3 regions of the Streptomyces sp. NBC_00287 genome follow, and region 2 is predicted to be linked to each of the others. Evidence: riboswitches for the same ligand, from Rfam matches in the RefSeq annotation. Region 2 holds a riboswitch; each other region holds the start of a gene.
What was found. A riboswitch is a leader RNA that binds a small molecule or an ion and turns the genes downstream of it on or off. The one in region 2 is predicted to bind cyclic di-AMP.
Positions count from the first base shown of each region.

Region 1: another riboswitch for cyclic di-AMP. It lies ahead of OHT76_RS20675 (M23 family metallopeptidase); the one in region 2 lies ahead of OHT76_RS26425 (C40 family peptidase).
Region 3: another riboswitch for cyclic di-AMP. It lies ahead of OHT76_RS31670 (M23 family metallopeptidase); the one in region 2 lies ahead of OHT76_RS26425 (C40 family peptidase).

Region 1 is NZ_CP108053.1:4,563,231-4,568,114, forward strand. It holds gene OHT76_RS20670 (PrsW family intramembrane metalloprotease) at 1-757, shown strand, start outside; gene OHT76_RS20675 (M23 family metallopeptidase) at 842-1,870, opposite strand; cyclic di-AMP (ydaO/yuaA leader) riboswitch at 1,882-2,039, opposite strand; gene OHT76_RS20680 (PP2C family protein-serine/threonine phosphatase) at 2,270-3,367, opposite strand; tRNA gene OHT76_RS20685 (tRNA-Met) at 3,503-3,576, opposite strand; gene OHT76_RS20690 (alginate lyase family protein) at 3,628-4,833, opposite strand.
Region 2 is NZ_CP108053.1:5,764,288-5,769,171, reverse strand. It holds gene pcrA (DNA helicase PcrA) at 1-454, opposite strand, end outside; gene OHT76_RS26430 (ScyD/ScyE family protein) at 518-1,594, opposite strand; cyclic di-AMP (ydaO/yuaA leader) riboswitch at 1,862-2,034, shown strand; gene OHT76_RS26425 (C40 family peptidase) at 2,042-3,226, shown strand; gene OHT76_RS26420 (tellurite resistance/C4-dicarboxylate transporter family protein) at 3,327-4,349, shown strand; gene OHT76_RS26415 (hypothetical protein) at 4,327-4,680, opposite strand.
Region 3 is NZ_CP108053.1:6,932,149-6,937,032, reverse strand. It holds gene OHT76_RS31680 (HPr family phosphocarrier protein) at 176-457, shown strand; gene OHT76_RS31675 (GntR family transcriptional regulator) at 595-1,281, opposite strand; gene OHT76_RS31670 (M23 family metallopeptidase) at 1,469-2,233, opposite strand; cyclic di-AMP (ydaO/yuaA leader) riboswitch at 2,247-2,409, opposite strand; gene OHT76_RS31665 (M16 family metallopeptidase) at 2,624-4,012, opposite strand; gene OHT76_RS31660 (M16 family metallopeptidase) at 4,009-4,884, opposite strand, start outside.

The DNA of each region.
Region 1 (4,884 bases), 1.2 Mb from region 2:
CAGCGGCATCGCCTCCGTCACCGCGGCGACCTTCTTCGTGCGCATCGTCATGTCGCCCTTCGCGCACCCCCTCTTCACCGTCCTCACCGGCATCGGCTTCGGCATCGCCGCGCTCTCCGGCGACCGCCAGCGCTGGCGGCGCGTCCTGCTGCCGCTGTCCGGACTGCTGCTCGCGATGGGCATGCACGCGATGTGGAACGGCTCGTCGGCCTTCGGTCCGTACGGCTTCTTCGCGGTGTACGCGGCGATCATGGTGCCCGCGTTCGGGCTGCTGACCTGGCTGGTGATCTGGACCCGCCAGCGCGAGCTGCGCACCGTCCGCGAGGAACTGCCCGCCTATGCCGTCGCAGGCTGGCTCACCCCGGGCGAGCCCTTCGCGCTGGGCTCGATGCGGGCGCGGCGCCTGGCGCGGCAGTACGCCCGCCGCCACGCCGGGAAGCAGGCGGCGCGGCAGGTGGCGCAGTACGAGGCGTACGCGACCTCGCTCGCGTTCCTGCGGCACCGGGGGCGCCGGGGTCGCGCGGGCGCCGACTTCGTCGTACGGGAACAAGAGCTGTTGCAGGAGCTGTGGCGGCGCCGGGAGGTGGCCCGTCCGGCCCTCGACCATGCCGCCCGTGCCACGGCCCCGCCGGTGCCGGTGGTGGCGGCGCCGTGGCCGATGTACGGGGCGTATGGGCATCCGGCCCAGCCGACGTACCAGCCCTATCCGGCGTACCCGGCGGGACCGTACTCGGCGTACAACCCGTACCGGACGTAAGAAGAGTCCCGGACGCCAAAAACCGGCAGCCCTGACGTCGGGGGGTCGTCGTCAGGACCGCCGGGGTTCACACGGGGAACCGGCTCAGGGGGTGAGGCCCTTGCTGCGCAGCCACGCGAGCGGGTCGATGCCGGAGGAGGAGCCCTCGGGGTGGACCTCCATGTGCAGGTGCGCGCCGGTCACATTGCCGGTCGCGCCCACGCGGCCGATGACGTCCCCGGTGGTGACCTGCTGCCCGACGCTGACGCTGATCGAGGACTGGTGGGCGTACCAGATCTCGGTGCCGTCCTCCAGGGTGAGCACGGTCTTGTAGCCGTACGACCCGTCCCAGCCGGCGGAGGTGATCGTGCCGGTGTGGACCGCCTTGATCAGCGTGCCCGTGGGAGCGGCGAAGTCGAGGCCGGTGTGGTACCCGGAGGACCACAGCGAGCCGGCCTGACCGAAGGTCGAGGTGATGGTGTACGACGACGTCGGCAGCGCGAACTGCTTGGCCAGCGCGGCCAGGCGCTCGGCCTCGGCCTTCTCGCGGGCCTCCTGCTCGGCCTTTTCCTTGGCGGCGGCGGCCTTGGCCTCCGCCTCCTTCTCGGCCTTGGCTGCGGCTTCCGCGGCGGCCTTCTCGGCGGCAGCGGCGGCGGCAGCGGCGGCCTTGGTGTCGACCTGGTCCTGCTGCTGCTCGGCCTGGGCCATGATCCGGGCGCGAAGCGCCTCACCGGCGTCCGAGGTGCCCGTCTCGGTGTCGGTGGTGGTGATGCCGACGCTGCTGAGCGGGGTGCTCGAGGTCTCGGGCGCCTCCTCCGCGGTGTCGTCGGAGATCAGCGGCAGGTCGGGCATGGTGATCGCGACCGGCGGCTTGCCGGACTGCGCGCTGGCCATGCCGCCCGCGCCGACGGCGGCTATGACACCGACGCCGAGAACCGTGGAGCTGCGGGCGAGTCCGCCGCCGCGCTGCTTGGAGACGCGGTGCCGGCCGCGAACCGGGCGAATGGATTCCGCGGTGGGGTTCCATTCCTCCCAGGGGCCCTCGTCGGTGCGTTGGCTGCCGTAGCCGTAGGCCTCGTCATTGCGCTGGCTCGGCACGAACGGGGCCTCGGGGGCAGGCCGGTTTGACGCCACGTGGGCGTGCTCCTTTCCTTCCTTCTCGCCTACCGGGTTAGCTGACGGGTTCGGAGCAGGAAGGTCTCCTACGCGCGTATATCTGCCGTATCTGCACGGCGGATTACGCCCGATTCACCCCAAGTTGGTGGTTCCCCGGTTCCCTTACGGGATTCGGCGCGTGCGCACGGAGCCGACTCTTGTGACGGCTGGGACGACCGCGCTGCGTTATCGAACGTTAATAGACGCGGGGCGCGGATTCCAAGCCGTTCGGCTTGATCATTAACGATTCCGGCCTGGACTTTCGGGTCACGAGGGGTCTAAATCGGGCGAGTTGACCAAGCCTCATGTGCCACACAGGTATTGACGGTATGTCAGTTGTTATGCGGAGGGCTCCCGACCGATCACCCCCGGTAACAATCAGGGTCTTCGTACGGCGAGCAGGGCCATGTCGTCCGTCATCCCGCCCCCGCAGTACACGCGCACGTCCTCGGCGAGGGCCCGGATCAGGATGCCCGGATCGCCGAAGGCACGGCCGGCCAGCCGGGTCTGCGGGTCGTAGAAGACGCCGTGCGCGTCGCGGGCCTCGGAGAGGCCGTCGGTGTGCAGGAGCAGGGTGGTGCCGGGCGGGAAGGGGACCTCGTCGGCGCGGTCGGGCCAGCTGCCGAGGTCGCTCATGCCGAGCGGGAGGGCGGGCTCGCGGGCCGGCAGCGGGCGCACGGTGCCGTCGGGGTACAGCAACAGCGGGGGCGGATGGCCGCGGTTGACGACGCGCACGACCCCGTCGCCGTGCGGGAGTTCGGCGAGTACGGCAGTGGTGAACCCCTCGACGGCCTCGATCCCGTCACGCCGCGAGCCCTCCCGGGCCAGCGCCCGCTCGAGCCGCTGCGCGACCACCTCCAGGCTCGCCTCCTGCTCGGCGGCCTCCCGGAAGGCCCCGATGACGACGGCCACGGCCGCGACGGCCCCCATCCCCTTGCCGCGCACATCGCCCACGACAAGCCGCACGCCGTACGCGCTGTCCTGCACGGCGTACAGATCGCCGCCGATGAAAGCGTCGGCCTGCGCCGCCTCGTAGCGCGCGGCGATCTCGTAGCCGCCGATCCGCTCCAGCGGCTCGGGCAGGACGGCGCGCTGGGTCGCCACGGCGATCTCGCGCTGCGAGGCGAGCCGCAGGTCGCCGCGGCGCACGACACGGTTGAGTACGGCGGCCAGGACGGCGACGGTGACCACGGTGACCACCTCGGTGACCGTGTCCGCGTCCATGCCGAAGCCCAGCCGGACGTGGACGCCGTAGGTGGCGAGCAGCGCCACGACTCCCGTGATGACGGTGCCGCTCAGCCCGTAGAAGGGCGCGGCGACCAGGGGTGCGGCGGTGAAGAAGGGGATCGCAGTGAATCCGCGCGGGGTGACGAAGTCGTAGAGGATCCCGCCCGCGATCAGCAGCGGCGGGAGCAGGAGGACGAGGGTGCGTGCGGGCGGGACGTGCCGTGTCTCGTCCGCGCCTCCAGCCCGCACTGCCCGCCTCCCACCAGATCCGCCGTCCCTCCAGGTTTCCCGGAGCGGGGGCGGGCGGCGAATGGTGTGGGCCGAGTGGATGAGGGGAAACACCGAGGGCCGGAACCCTTTCGGATTCCGGCCCTCGGCCTTCAGTAGCGGGGACAGGATTTGAACCTGCGACCTCTGGGTTATGAGCCCAGCGAGCTACCGAGCTGCTCCACCCCGCGTCGTTGAAACCAGTGTACGCCATCTGCGGGACCCGATGCACACACGCTTCTTCACGCTGCGGGATTGCCCGCGTGGGTCAGCGTCTCCCAGGCGACGAAGAGGTTGTCGGTACCGGCCGGGCGGGTCTGTACGGCGAGCTTGCGGGCGGCCGGGACGGAGCCTCCGCGCCGGTCCTCGAGATGGTTCAGGGCGACCTCCAGGTCGGGCCCCAGATTCCGCTCCACCTTGCCTCCGCACAGCCAGGCCGGCGCGGTCTTGCCCACCTGGTGGCGGGCGTGGAGCTCGAGCGCTGCCTTGAGCCGGTCCTCGGCCTCGCCGTACAGGTCGACGCCCTGGTGCCAGGCGGTCTCGGCGATGTGCGCGGTGGCGGCGATCGAGTGGCCGACGTGCTGGAAGTTGCGGCAGGTCTCCTGGGTGACGCCCTTCTTGTACGTCGTCTGCTGGAACCAGTACGTCGCCAGCCGCTGCGGAGTGTTCATGCTCGACCCCGCCGGGGTGAGCGGGAGGCGGCCGTCCTTCTCCAGGTAGAAGTACGCGGGCACGCGGTCGCGGAAGCGGACCAGGGCGTGGTCGAAGGTCTGGTGGTCGTCGAGGAAGACGGCGATGCCGATGGCGGCGTCGGTGGTGATGAGGTCCCGGTTGCCGTTGACGTCCGGAACCTTCTTGGTGACGTGGGGGAGGTGGGCGGTGCGGAGCATCTCCTCGAAGCGGCGTACGCGCTCCTCGGGCCAGCCCGCGCCGTCACTGTGCCGGACGATCTCGGCGGCCCGCGCCCACGTGGACCCCGCCCACCCGGCCTGGAGCCCGGCGTTCTGCCCGGTGTGCTGCCGCAGCTTCGCCGACCAGGCGTCCATGATCTCCCCGGCCTTGAGGGCATGCTGCCGCTTGCCGGTGACGGTGAACAGCCGGGCCTGCGTATAGGCGGCGATAGCGTCCTCGCGCTCCTCCACACAGCCCCGGCCGGCCTTCTTCCCCGCGGGGCAGTGGACGCCCTCGTAGGGCCGGGCCCGGTACTTGTAGGCGCCGTACTTGCTGTCCCGCATCCCGAGGTACGCCTTCAGCCACGGCTGCTTCCCGGCGGTCACGTGCTTGCGTACGACCGCCGGCTGCGGCGCGCTGACGAGGACGCCGGGGTGGGTGAAGTCGGCGTCGGGCGGGAGGGCACGGGCCATGGTGCGGGTATCGGCCCCGGTTGCTCCGCAGGCGGCGAGGAGAGAAGCGAGCAGGAGCACGGCGACAAGTCGGACAGACCTCATAGGGGCAGCGCGCTGCGGGGGCGGGGCCGCAGTCTGTGTTGGGCCGATCGG
Region 2 (4,884 bases):
TCATCACCCACATCGCGTTCGCGCGCGGGCCGACGAGCTGCTCGACGCGCTCCTTCATCTCGCCCGCGGCCTTGTTGGTGAAGGTGATCGCGAGGATCTGCCCGGGGTGCACATTCCGCTCGGCGAGCAGATAGGCGATGCGGTGCGTGAGCACGCGCGTCTTGCCGGAGCCGGCGCCGGCCACGATGAGCAACGGGGTGTCGGAGTGCACGACGGCCGCGCGCTGGTTCTCGTTCAGCCCCTCGATCAGCGCGGCCGCGTCGATGGCCGGGCGCGGGGCGCCGTCCCGGTAGTAGGCGTCCCGGTCCGGCGGCACGTCGAACTTCCCACCGAACAGATCGTCCGGAACCGGCTCCGGGGCGTGCTCGTCCTCGGGCGGCGGCGGGGCTTCTTCCTCGTGCCCACGAGGGGTCTGGAGGTCCGCCAGGAAGCTGTCGTCAAAGAGGCTGCTCATCGCTCTCCGAGTCTAGGGCTCCCCACTGACACCCCGCCGCCGCCCTTGGGAACATCCCCCGATTCAGAAGCCGAGGATCTTCCAGACCTGGCCGCCGGGTGTCTTCTTGCCCTCCATGACCGTGCCGTCACGGTCCGCGACCGACCAGGCCGAGACATAGACCTTTCCGTCGTACGGGTCGACGGTCACGCCCGCCGGGAACGGGACCTTCACGTTCGTCCGCTTGCCGCCGGAGACCTTGGTCACAACGCCGTTGAAGAGCTGGCTGACGTACAGGTCGCCGCTGCCGTTGACGGCGAGGCCGCTGATCGGGCCGAAGCCGGACTTCCAGCCGAGGATCTTGCCGGTCCAGGGGTCGACGCGCCACACGCGCGCGGTGGGCTTCTCGGTGAGGCCGTTCAGCTCGCCGACGTAGAGCTTGCCGTCGTGGCCGAGCGCCAGGGACGTGGGGACGGACTCGCGCCCGTTGTGGTCCGGGAAGACGGTGAAGGGGCGGGCCTTGCCGGACTTCGAGATCTCAACCAGGTCGTTCCCGGCCGCGTCCGCGACGATCTTCCGACCGTCCGGCAGCGCGAGGACGGCGTACGGGTTGGATTCCAGGTTGGCCTTGTGCGGGTTGTACTTCAGCTCTACGGCGGACACGTCGGCGGCGATCTTCGCCTTGCCGTGGTTGACGCGCAGCAGCTTGCCGAGAGTGTTCCAGGGCGGCGTCGTGGGCACCCCGGCCTCCGGCGGGACGAAGGTCTCCACGGCCCAGACCTCTCCGTACAGGGCGGAGACACCGTCGACGCCGGTGGCGAAGCCGCCGTCCGGGGCGGCGCCCGAGGGCAGCCCCTTCACCACCCTGTGATGCTTCCACGCGCCCCCGTCCCAGTAGATCTTGGTGATGGCGGAGGTGAGACCGACGCAGGTCTCCCCCTCGGGCCCCTGTCCGATGCACTTCTTGCCGCCCCGGCCGGCCTCGGCGACATACAGCCGCCCCTGGTCGTACGAGAGCTGGCGTGGATTGTCGAGTCCGCTCGCGATCACGCGGACGACCGGGCGGCTTTCCCCTCCCCCGCTCGCCCCGGCGGGCGCGATGCCCGCGGTGGCGGCTAGCGCGACGCCTGTGGCGACGACGAGTGATGTGCGCTTCCTCATGCCCGTACCCCCTACTCACCCACCGCGGCTCACACGACCACGGCTGGCTGGAAGCTAGCGCCCGGAAGCGGGCGGACGATGTCACTCCGGAGAAAATACGTACAAGTCGGCGCAGATCCGTCCGGATTGACCACGCCCAGCGACGCCCTGACCTAAGGTCACGAAAATGTATCGGGCATATCACCCATCAACCTTCACAGGGGCCACACCAGTTGGCTACCGTGCCGGACAGGCCGTACGACCCCCACCGGCGAACCTCGCCGGGCCGCGCGGCCTCCGCCGAGTCCGCTGCCCGCCCACGGCAGCCGGAGCCGGGGACCCACCGACATTGGGGTGAATCGACCCGACTCCCTTACGGGAAAAGGGTCGTAGGGCAACCCTTCCTAACCACCCGCCCGAACCCGACAGCTAACTCGGTAGGCGGACCATTGGAAGGAGTCGCCTCCCTTGGCGTCGCACCGCAAGTCGCGTCCCGCGGGTACGCGCGTAGCAGGCATACGGACCCCCGCCCTGGCCACGGCCGCGCTCACCTCCGTGGCCCTGCTGTCCCAGACGGCCAACGCCACCCCGTCCACGGACGACAAGCCCAGCCTCGAAGAGGTCGAGAAGAAGGTCGACGACCTCTACCGCCAGGCGGAGACGGCGACCGAGAAGTACAACGCCGCCAAGGAGAAGACCGCCAAGCAGCGCAAGCAGGTCGACACCCTCCTCGACGACGTCGCCAAGCGCACCCAGAAGCTCAACGACGCGCGGGAGGAACTTGGTTCCTTCGCCGCCGCGCAGTACCGGACCGGCGCCGCCGCCCCCGACACCGCGACGTTCCTGCTCGCCGACACCCCGCAGGACTACTTCGACCAGAGCCAGCTGATGAGCCGGATGACCGGCCGTCAGAAGGAAGCGGTCGACGACTACGTCACGCAGCAGTCGGCGACGATGAAGAAGCGCAAGGAGGCCACCGAGAGCCTCCAGACGCTCAATGAGTCGCAGACCGATCTGAAGACCGCCAAGACCACGGTCCAGAAGAAGCTCGCCGACGCGCGGGAGCTGCTCTCCGAGCTGACGGCGGAAGAGAAGGCGCGGCTCGCCGAGATCGAGCGCAAGCGCCAGGAGGAGGCCGCGCGCAAGGCGGCCGAGCTGGCCGAGCAGCAGGCGGAGGAGGAGCAGCGCCGCCAGGAGGCCGCGGAGGCGGCGGCACAGCAGCAGGAGAGCAGCTCTTCCGACTCTTCGACTTCGGGCAGCAGCGCATCCGAGTCCACAACGGACTCCTCCTACGCCGCGAAGGCCGAGAAGGCGCTCGCGTTCGCCCGCGCGCAGATCGGCAAGCCGTACGTCTGGGGTGCCACAGGACCCGACTCCTACGACTGCTCCGGCCTCACCCAGGGCGCCTGGAACGCCGCCGGCATCTCCCTCCCCCGCACCACCTACGACCAGGTCAACGCCGGCACCACGGTCCCCGTCTCCAGCGCCCAGCCCGGCGACCTCGTCTTCTTCTACGACGACGTCACCCACGTAGGCATCTACATCGGCAACGGCATGATGATCCACGCCCCGAAGCCCGGCACCTACGTCCGCGAGGAGTCGATCTTCTACGACGGCGAGGGCTCGATCCACAGCGTGGTACGGCCGGCCTGAGACAGCGAGGCACGCGCGCGGGGGTGATTCGACGCCCGGTTTCCTCACCCACGCGCGCGTGCCCCCTCGTAACCCGCGCCCCGCTCCTTAGCATCGGCGCATGTCCGGCACCTCTGCGCTTCGCTCACTTCGCGCCTGGTGGGCGCTGCGTCCTCCGGCGGCCGGGGCGGCGGTGATGGCGACCGGCACGGTGTCGGTCGGTCTGCACCTCACCGGGTACGAGGTCCTCTCCCTCATCGCCCTGATCGTGGCCTGCCTGGCCTGGCTGGGACTCGCCGCGGACTTCGTCGTACGACTGGTGCGGCAGCCGGAGCGCTGGCGGCAGGAGGCCGGCACCCCCGCCGCGCTCACCGCCGTCGCGGCGACGACCGTGCTCGGCACCCGCTTCTCCGCCGAGGACTGGCAGCCCCTGGCCGCGGCCCTGCTGGCGCTGGCCGCCCTGCTGTGGCCGGGCCTGCTCTACGTCGTCGTACGCCACTGGCACCGCCGTATGCCCGGCGCGGTGTTCCTGGGCTGCGTGGCCACGCAGGGCCTCGCCGTACTCGGCGCCACGCTCGCCGCGGCGGAGTCGACGGCCTGGCTCGCGCACGCGGCCCTGGTGCTGTTCTGGCTCGGTCTCGTCCTCTACGTCGTCGCCCTCACCCGCTTCGATCTGCGCCAGGTGCTCGAGGGCGCCGGGGACCAGTGGGTCGCGGGCGGTGCGATGGCCATCTCCGCGCTCGCCGGGTCCAAGCTGATCGCCGCCGACAGCGCGCGCCTGTACCTGTGGAACAACGACGCCGACGACGTCCTGCGCAAGGTCACCGTCGCCCTGTTGGTGCTCGACCTGGCCTGGTACGCCGCACTCCTCGTGGCCGAGGTGATCCGGCCGCGGACCCGCTACGACGTCCGCCGCTGGGCGACCGTGTTCTCGCTGGGCATGACCGCGGCGGCGACCCTGTCGGTCGCCGCCGCGGTGGACGTCTCCTGGCTGGAAGGCCCCGGCGAGGTCCTGCTGTGGATCGCGGTCGCGGTCTGGTTGGCCGTCGCCGTGGGGGCGGTACGGGAGGAGCGGGCCTACGCCTCGGCCGCCGCGGCTGCCTCGGCCGAGGACGCCAGGCTCACGTCCACAGCACCGCGATGAAGATGTTCGCCGTGGTGAGCAGCCCCACAAGACCGAACAGGTTCTTGTCCACCTTCTCGTCGTCCCGCTTCACATAGACGAGCCCGAGGATCACGATCAGCAGGGCCAGCTTCACGCCGATCTTGAAGTTGTCGACCGTCTGGTCGTCCGCCTGGTTGAGCCCGACCAGGATCACCCCGGTGACCAGCATCGTCAGCGCGCCGTGCAGCATCGCCGGGACAAAGCGGGCGGTGCCCTGGCCCATCGCCTTCATCTGGGTGAGGAATCCGCCCAGGAGGGAGGCGATGCCGATGATGTGCAGGCCGACGAAGAGATGGATGAGTACGTCCATGAGGCCGGAGCCTAATCAGGGGCCCCCGGGACGCCCGACACCGGCCCGCCTTCCCCCGCCAACGGATCTTGCATATATGCGCTCCATAGCACCCCGTCACCGCCACTCGCCCCGAAACCACCACTTCGGTCATCGCACAGCGTGAAGGTGACCGCCCCATTCGCGGATCACGGTCACATACGGTCACCTGGCGATCCCCTGATG
Region 3 (4,884 bases), 1.2 Mb from region 2:
GGCCCAGAGTACGGCTCGCGTCCGACAACGGCGCGAGGCAGTCTGTGGAGGACGAGTGTCGGATCGAGGCCGCGGTCCGACGACCACACGGGACGGGACGAAGGTCCGTACCGGGCACGCTTCACGTTGTGGAACACTGGTCTAGACAACCTGAGAACCTGAAGGGCAGCATCACATGGCTGAGCGCCGCGTCAACGTCGGCTGGGCCGAGGGCCTCCACGCCCGCCCCGCCTCCATCTTCGTCCGAGCCGCCACGGCCGCAGGCGTCCCCGTGACGATCGCCAAGGTCGACGGCAACCCCGTCAACGCGGCCTCCATGCTGGCTGTTCTGGGCCTGGGCGCCCAGGGCAACGAGGAGATCGTGCTCGCCTCCGACGCCGAGGGTGCGGACGCCGCCCTCGACCGTCTGGCGAAGCTGGTCTCCGAGGGTCTCGAAGAGCTCCCCGAGACCGTCTGAGTAATTGCCGGGCGCGGCACTCGCCGCTTCCCCGAAGGGCTCGTCCGAATTACCGGGCGGGCCCTTCGCATTTTCCACTTCCGGGCAGCGAAAATAGTCCCCCGGGAATTACACCCTCTTTGTATACGGTGCGCATGTTAATGCCGCAGGCCCGACATGTTTACGGGATGTTGCGAATTCCTCACACGCTCCCCGCCGGAGGGGAACCGCAGCCGGTGCGTACCGCTGGAGCGCTCGGTGTGCACGGCGGTGATCGCCCGCGCGCGCTCGCTGTCCCCGCGCGCCACCGCGTCCACGATCGCCCCGTGCTCGACCCAGGCCTCCGCGGGGCTGGCCGACGCCTCCACCGCGTACATCCAGGCGATCTTGTGCCGCAGCTGGGTCAGCATCGAGGTCAGGGCGGGGCTGCCGGAGGCCTGGGCCAGCGTCTCGTGGAACCAGCCGCCCAGGGAGCGCAGATCCTCGCTGTTGCCCCTTCTGGCCCGCTCCTGACCGAGCCTCACCAGACCGCGCAGCACCTTCAGATGCGCCTCGGTGCGCCGCTGGGCGGCCCGGGCGGCGCCGAGCGGCTCCAGCAGCGAGCGCATCTCCAGCAGGTCACCGGCTTCCTGCTCGGTCGGTTCCGCGACGCACGCGCCCGCGTGCCGCCGGGTCACCACGAAGCCCTCCGCCTCCAGCGTGCGCAGGGCCTCCCGGACGGGGACGCGCGAGACGCCGTAGCGGCGCGCGAGCAGTTCCTCGGTGAGTCGGCTGCCGCGCTCGTAGACACCGGCGACGATGTCGTCCCGGATCGCCGTGCATACCGAGTGCGCCGGAATACGCATGACCGACCTCCGCTTTAATCCCCGTGAAACGTCGACGACGGACGTGTGTTCAGTGACTCTATTGCAGTGAGCCGGAATTTCCGATGGCGGGCCGGAATCCATGGATATTTTTTGGACAACGGGGCCCCGTAAACACCGAAAAACCCCGGCTCGGGGAGCCGGGGTCTCGGAAGCGTGGCGGGTGTCGTCAGACGTTCACGCCGTGCGAGCGGAGGTAGGCGGCGGGGTCGATGTCCGAGCCGTACTCCGCGGTCGTACGGGCCTCGAAGTGCAGATGCGCCCCGGTGACGTTGCCGGTGGCGCCGGAGAGGCCTATCTGCTGGCCCGGGGTGACGCTCTGGCCCACCGAGACGGCGATGGACGACAGGTGGCCGTACTGGGTGTACGTGCCGTCGTGCATCTTGATGACGATCTGGTTGCCGTACGCCCCGCCCCAGCCGGCCTCGACGACGGTGCCCATGCCGACCGAGCGGACGGAGGTGCCGCTGGAGGCGTGGAAGTCGATGCCGGTGTGGCTGCCGGAGGACCAGACGGCGCCGCCGGCCTGGTAGCTCGTCGACACGTAGGAGCCGGAGATCGGGGAGACGAAGGTGTTCAGGCGCTTGCGCTCGGCCTCGCGGGCGGCGCGCTCCTTGGCCTCGCGCGCCTTCTTGGCCGCCTCGGCGGCCTCCTTGCGCGCGGCCTCCTCGGCCTTCTTCTTCGCCGCCGCCTCGTCGGCCGCCTGCTGCTGGGCTACAGCCTGGGCGTCGATCTGTTCGGCGACCGAGTCGCCGATGGTGATGACGGGGGTGAGACCGGTCTGCTCGGCGGCGGCCTCGGCGGCGAGCGCGGGGCTCGCGAGGGTGCCGACGACGCCGGTGGTGGTGAGGGCCGCGACGCCCGCCGCGCGGGCGGTGGTGCGCTGCATCCTGCTGGGACGACGGTGCTTCCCGGTGGCGCGCGTGAACGCCATGAAGTGGCTGGTCCTTTCCTTCCTTCTCGCCTACCGGGTTAGCTGACGGGTTCGGAGCAGGAAGGTCTCCTACGGCCGCCCTCGCTCACACGCGGGCGTCCGATTCACCCCAGGGACTTGGGTGGGTCCCCGGCTCCCCTGGCTCGCGCCGTACGGGGACTCGGCGATGACTGTCCGGTGCCGCGGATGCGGCGCACTGCCTGACGGACAGCCCGGACGACGCTAAACGGGACAACTTTCAATCCCCAAACGGATCGCGGCTTTTGTAGCGCATGCCACAGGTCAGACAGGCAACCTCTCCCTCAATTCGGACATAAAGGGGCCCTGGTGACGCTTCCATCACCAGGGCCCCACACGCGCGTGGCCGCGCGTTCACATCCGAGGGTGTGTCTACTCGGCTGTCACGACGGTGACTTCACCGATTCCGAGGGCCTCGACGGCCTCCTTGATCTGCGCCGCGTCACCGACCAGAACGGTCACCAGACGGTCCATCGGGAAGGCGCTCACGACGGCCGCGGTGGCCTCCACGGTGCCGGTCGCGGCGAGCCGGCGGTACAGCGTGGCCTGGTAGTCGTCGGGCAGGTGCTGCTCGACCTGGTCGGCCAGGGTGCTCGCCACTGCGGCGGCCGTCTCGTACTTCAGCGGCGCCACCCCGACGAGGTTCTGTACGGCGACGTCCCGCTCGGCGTCGGTGAGCCCGCCCTCGGCGAGGGTGCGCAGCACCTTCCACAGGTCCTCGAGGGCGGGACCGGTGTTGGGGGTGTCGACGGAGCCGCTGATGGCGAGCATCGCGGCGCCGGTGCCGTCGGGGGCGGAGCGCAGGACCTGCCCGAAGGAGCGCACGCCGTAGGTGTAGCCCTTCTCCTCGCGCAGGACGCGGTCCAGGCGGGAGGTGAGGGTGCCGCCGAGGCAGTACGTGCCGAGGACCTGCGCGGGCCACACACGGTCGTGCCGGTCGGGGCCGACGCGGCCGATCAGCAGCTGCGTCTGGACGGCTCCGGGGCGGTCCACGATGACGACGCGGCCGGTGTCGTCGGCGGTGACCGGGGGCACGGGCCGCGGCTCGGCCGAGGAGCCGGTCCAGGAGCCGAGGGTGTCGGCGAGGAGGGCGTCGAGGTCGGTGCCGGTGAGGTCGCCGACGACCACGGCGGTGGCCGTGGCGGGGCGGACGTGCCGCTCGTAGAAGGCGCGTACGGCCCCGGAGTCGATGGCCGCGACCGTCTCCTCGGTGCCCTGGCGCGGGCGCGACATGCGCGCGGCCGCCGGGAACAGCTGCTTGTAGATCTCCTTGGCGGCGCGCCGGGAGGGGTTTGCCAGCTCGTGCGGGATCTCGTCGAGACGGTTGCGCACCAGCCGTTCGACCTCGCTGTCGGCGAACGCGGGCGCCCTGAGGGCATCGGCGAGCAGACCGAGCGCCTTGGCCAGGCGGGAGACCGGAACTTCGAGGGAGAGCCGTACACCGGGGTGGTCGGCGTGCGAGTCGAGGGTGGCGCCGCAGCGCTCCAGCTCGGCGGCGAACTCCTCGGCGGTGTGCTTGTCGGTGCCCTCCGAGAAGGCCCGCGCCATGATCGTGGCGGCGCCGTCCAGACCGGCCGGCTCGGCCTCCAGCGGCGCGTCCAGGAGCACCTCGACGGCCACGACCTGCTGGCCGGGGCGGTGGCAGCGCAGGACCGTCAGACCGTTGTCGAGGGCCCCGCGCGTGGGCGCCGGAAAGGCCCAGACCTTCGGCTCGCCCGCCTGAGGCTGGGGGTGGAACTCCATCGTGGCGAGCTCGGTCACTTCACCGTCTCCTCGTTCTCGTCGGTCGCTTCCACGGTGGCCGCGGACTCCAGGTCTTCGGTGGGCTCCTCGACGGTCTCCGGGGGGACGGTCGGCTCGTAGACCAGCACCGCGCGGTTGTCGGGGCGCAGGCGGGCCTTGGCGACCTCCTGGACCTCCTCGGCCGTCACCTCCAGCACGCGCTTGACGGCGGTGAGGGCGAGCTGCGGGTCGCCGAACAGGACGGCGTAGCGGCACAGTTCGTCGGCGCGGCCCGCGACGGTGCCGAGCCGGTCCAGCCACTCGCGCTCCAACTGGGCCTGGGCGCGCTCCATTTCCTCGGCCGTCGGGCCGTGCTCGGCGAACCGGGCGAGCTCCTCGTCGATGGCGGCCTCGATCACCGGGACCTCGACATCACCGGAGGTCTTCACGTCCAGCCAGCCCAGGGAGGGCGCTCCGGACAGCCGCAGCAGGCCGAACCCGGCGGCGACGGCCGTACGGTCGCGCCGTACGAGACGGTTGTAGAGGCGGGAGGACTCGCCGCCGCCGAGGACGGTCAGGGCCAGGTCGGCCGCGTCGCACGCGCGTGTGCCGTCGTGCGGGAGGCGGTAGGCGGCCATCAACGCCCGCGCGGGGACCTCCTCCTCCACGACCTCGCGCAGCTGCTCGCCGATGATCTCCGGCAGCGAGCCGTCGCGCGGGGTGGGCTTGCCGTCGTGGGAGGCGATGGAGCCGAAGTACTTCTCGACCCAGGCGAGCGTCTGCTGCGGGTCGATGTCGCCGACGATCGACAGCACCGCGTTGCCCGGCGCGTAGTACGTGCGGAAGAACGCGCGCGCGTCCTCCAGGGTCGCCGCGTCCAGGTCGGCCATCGAGCCGATCGGCGTGTGGTG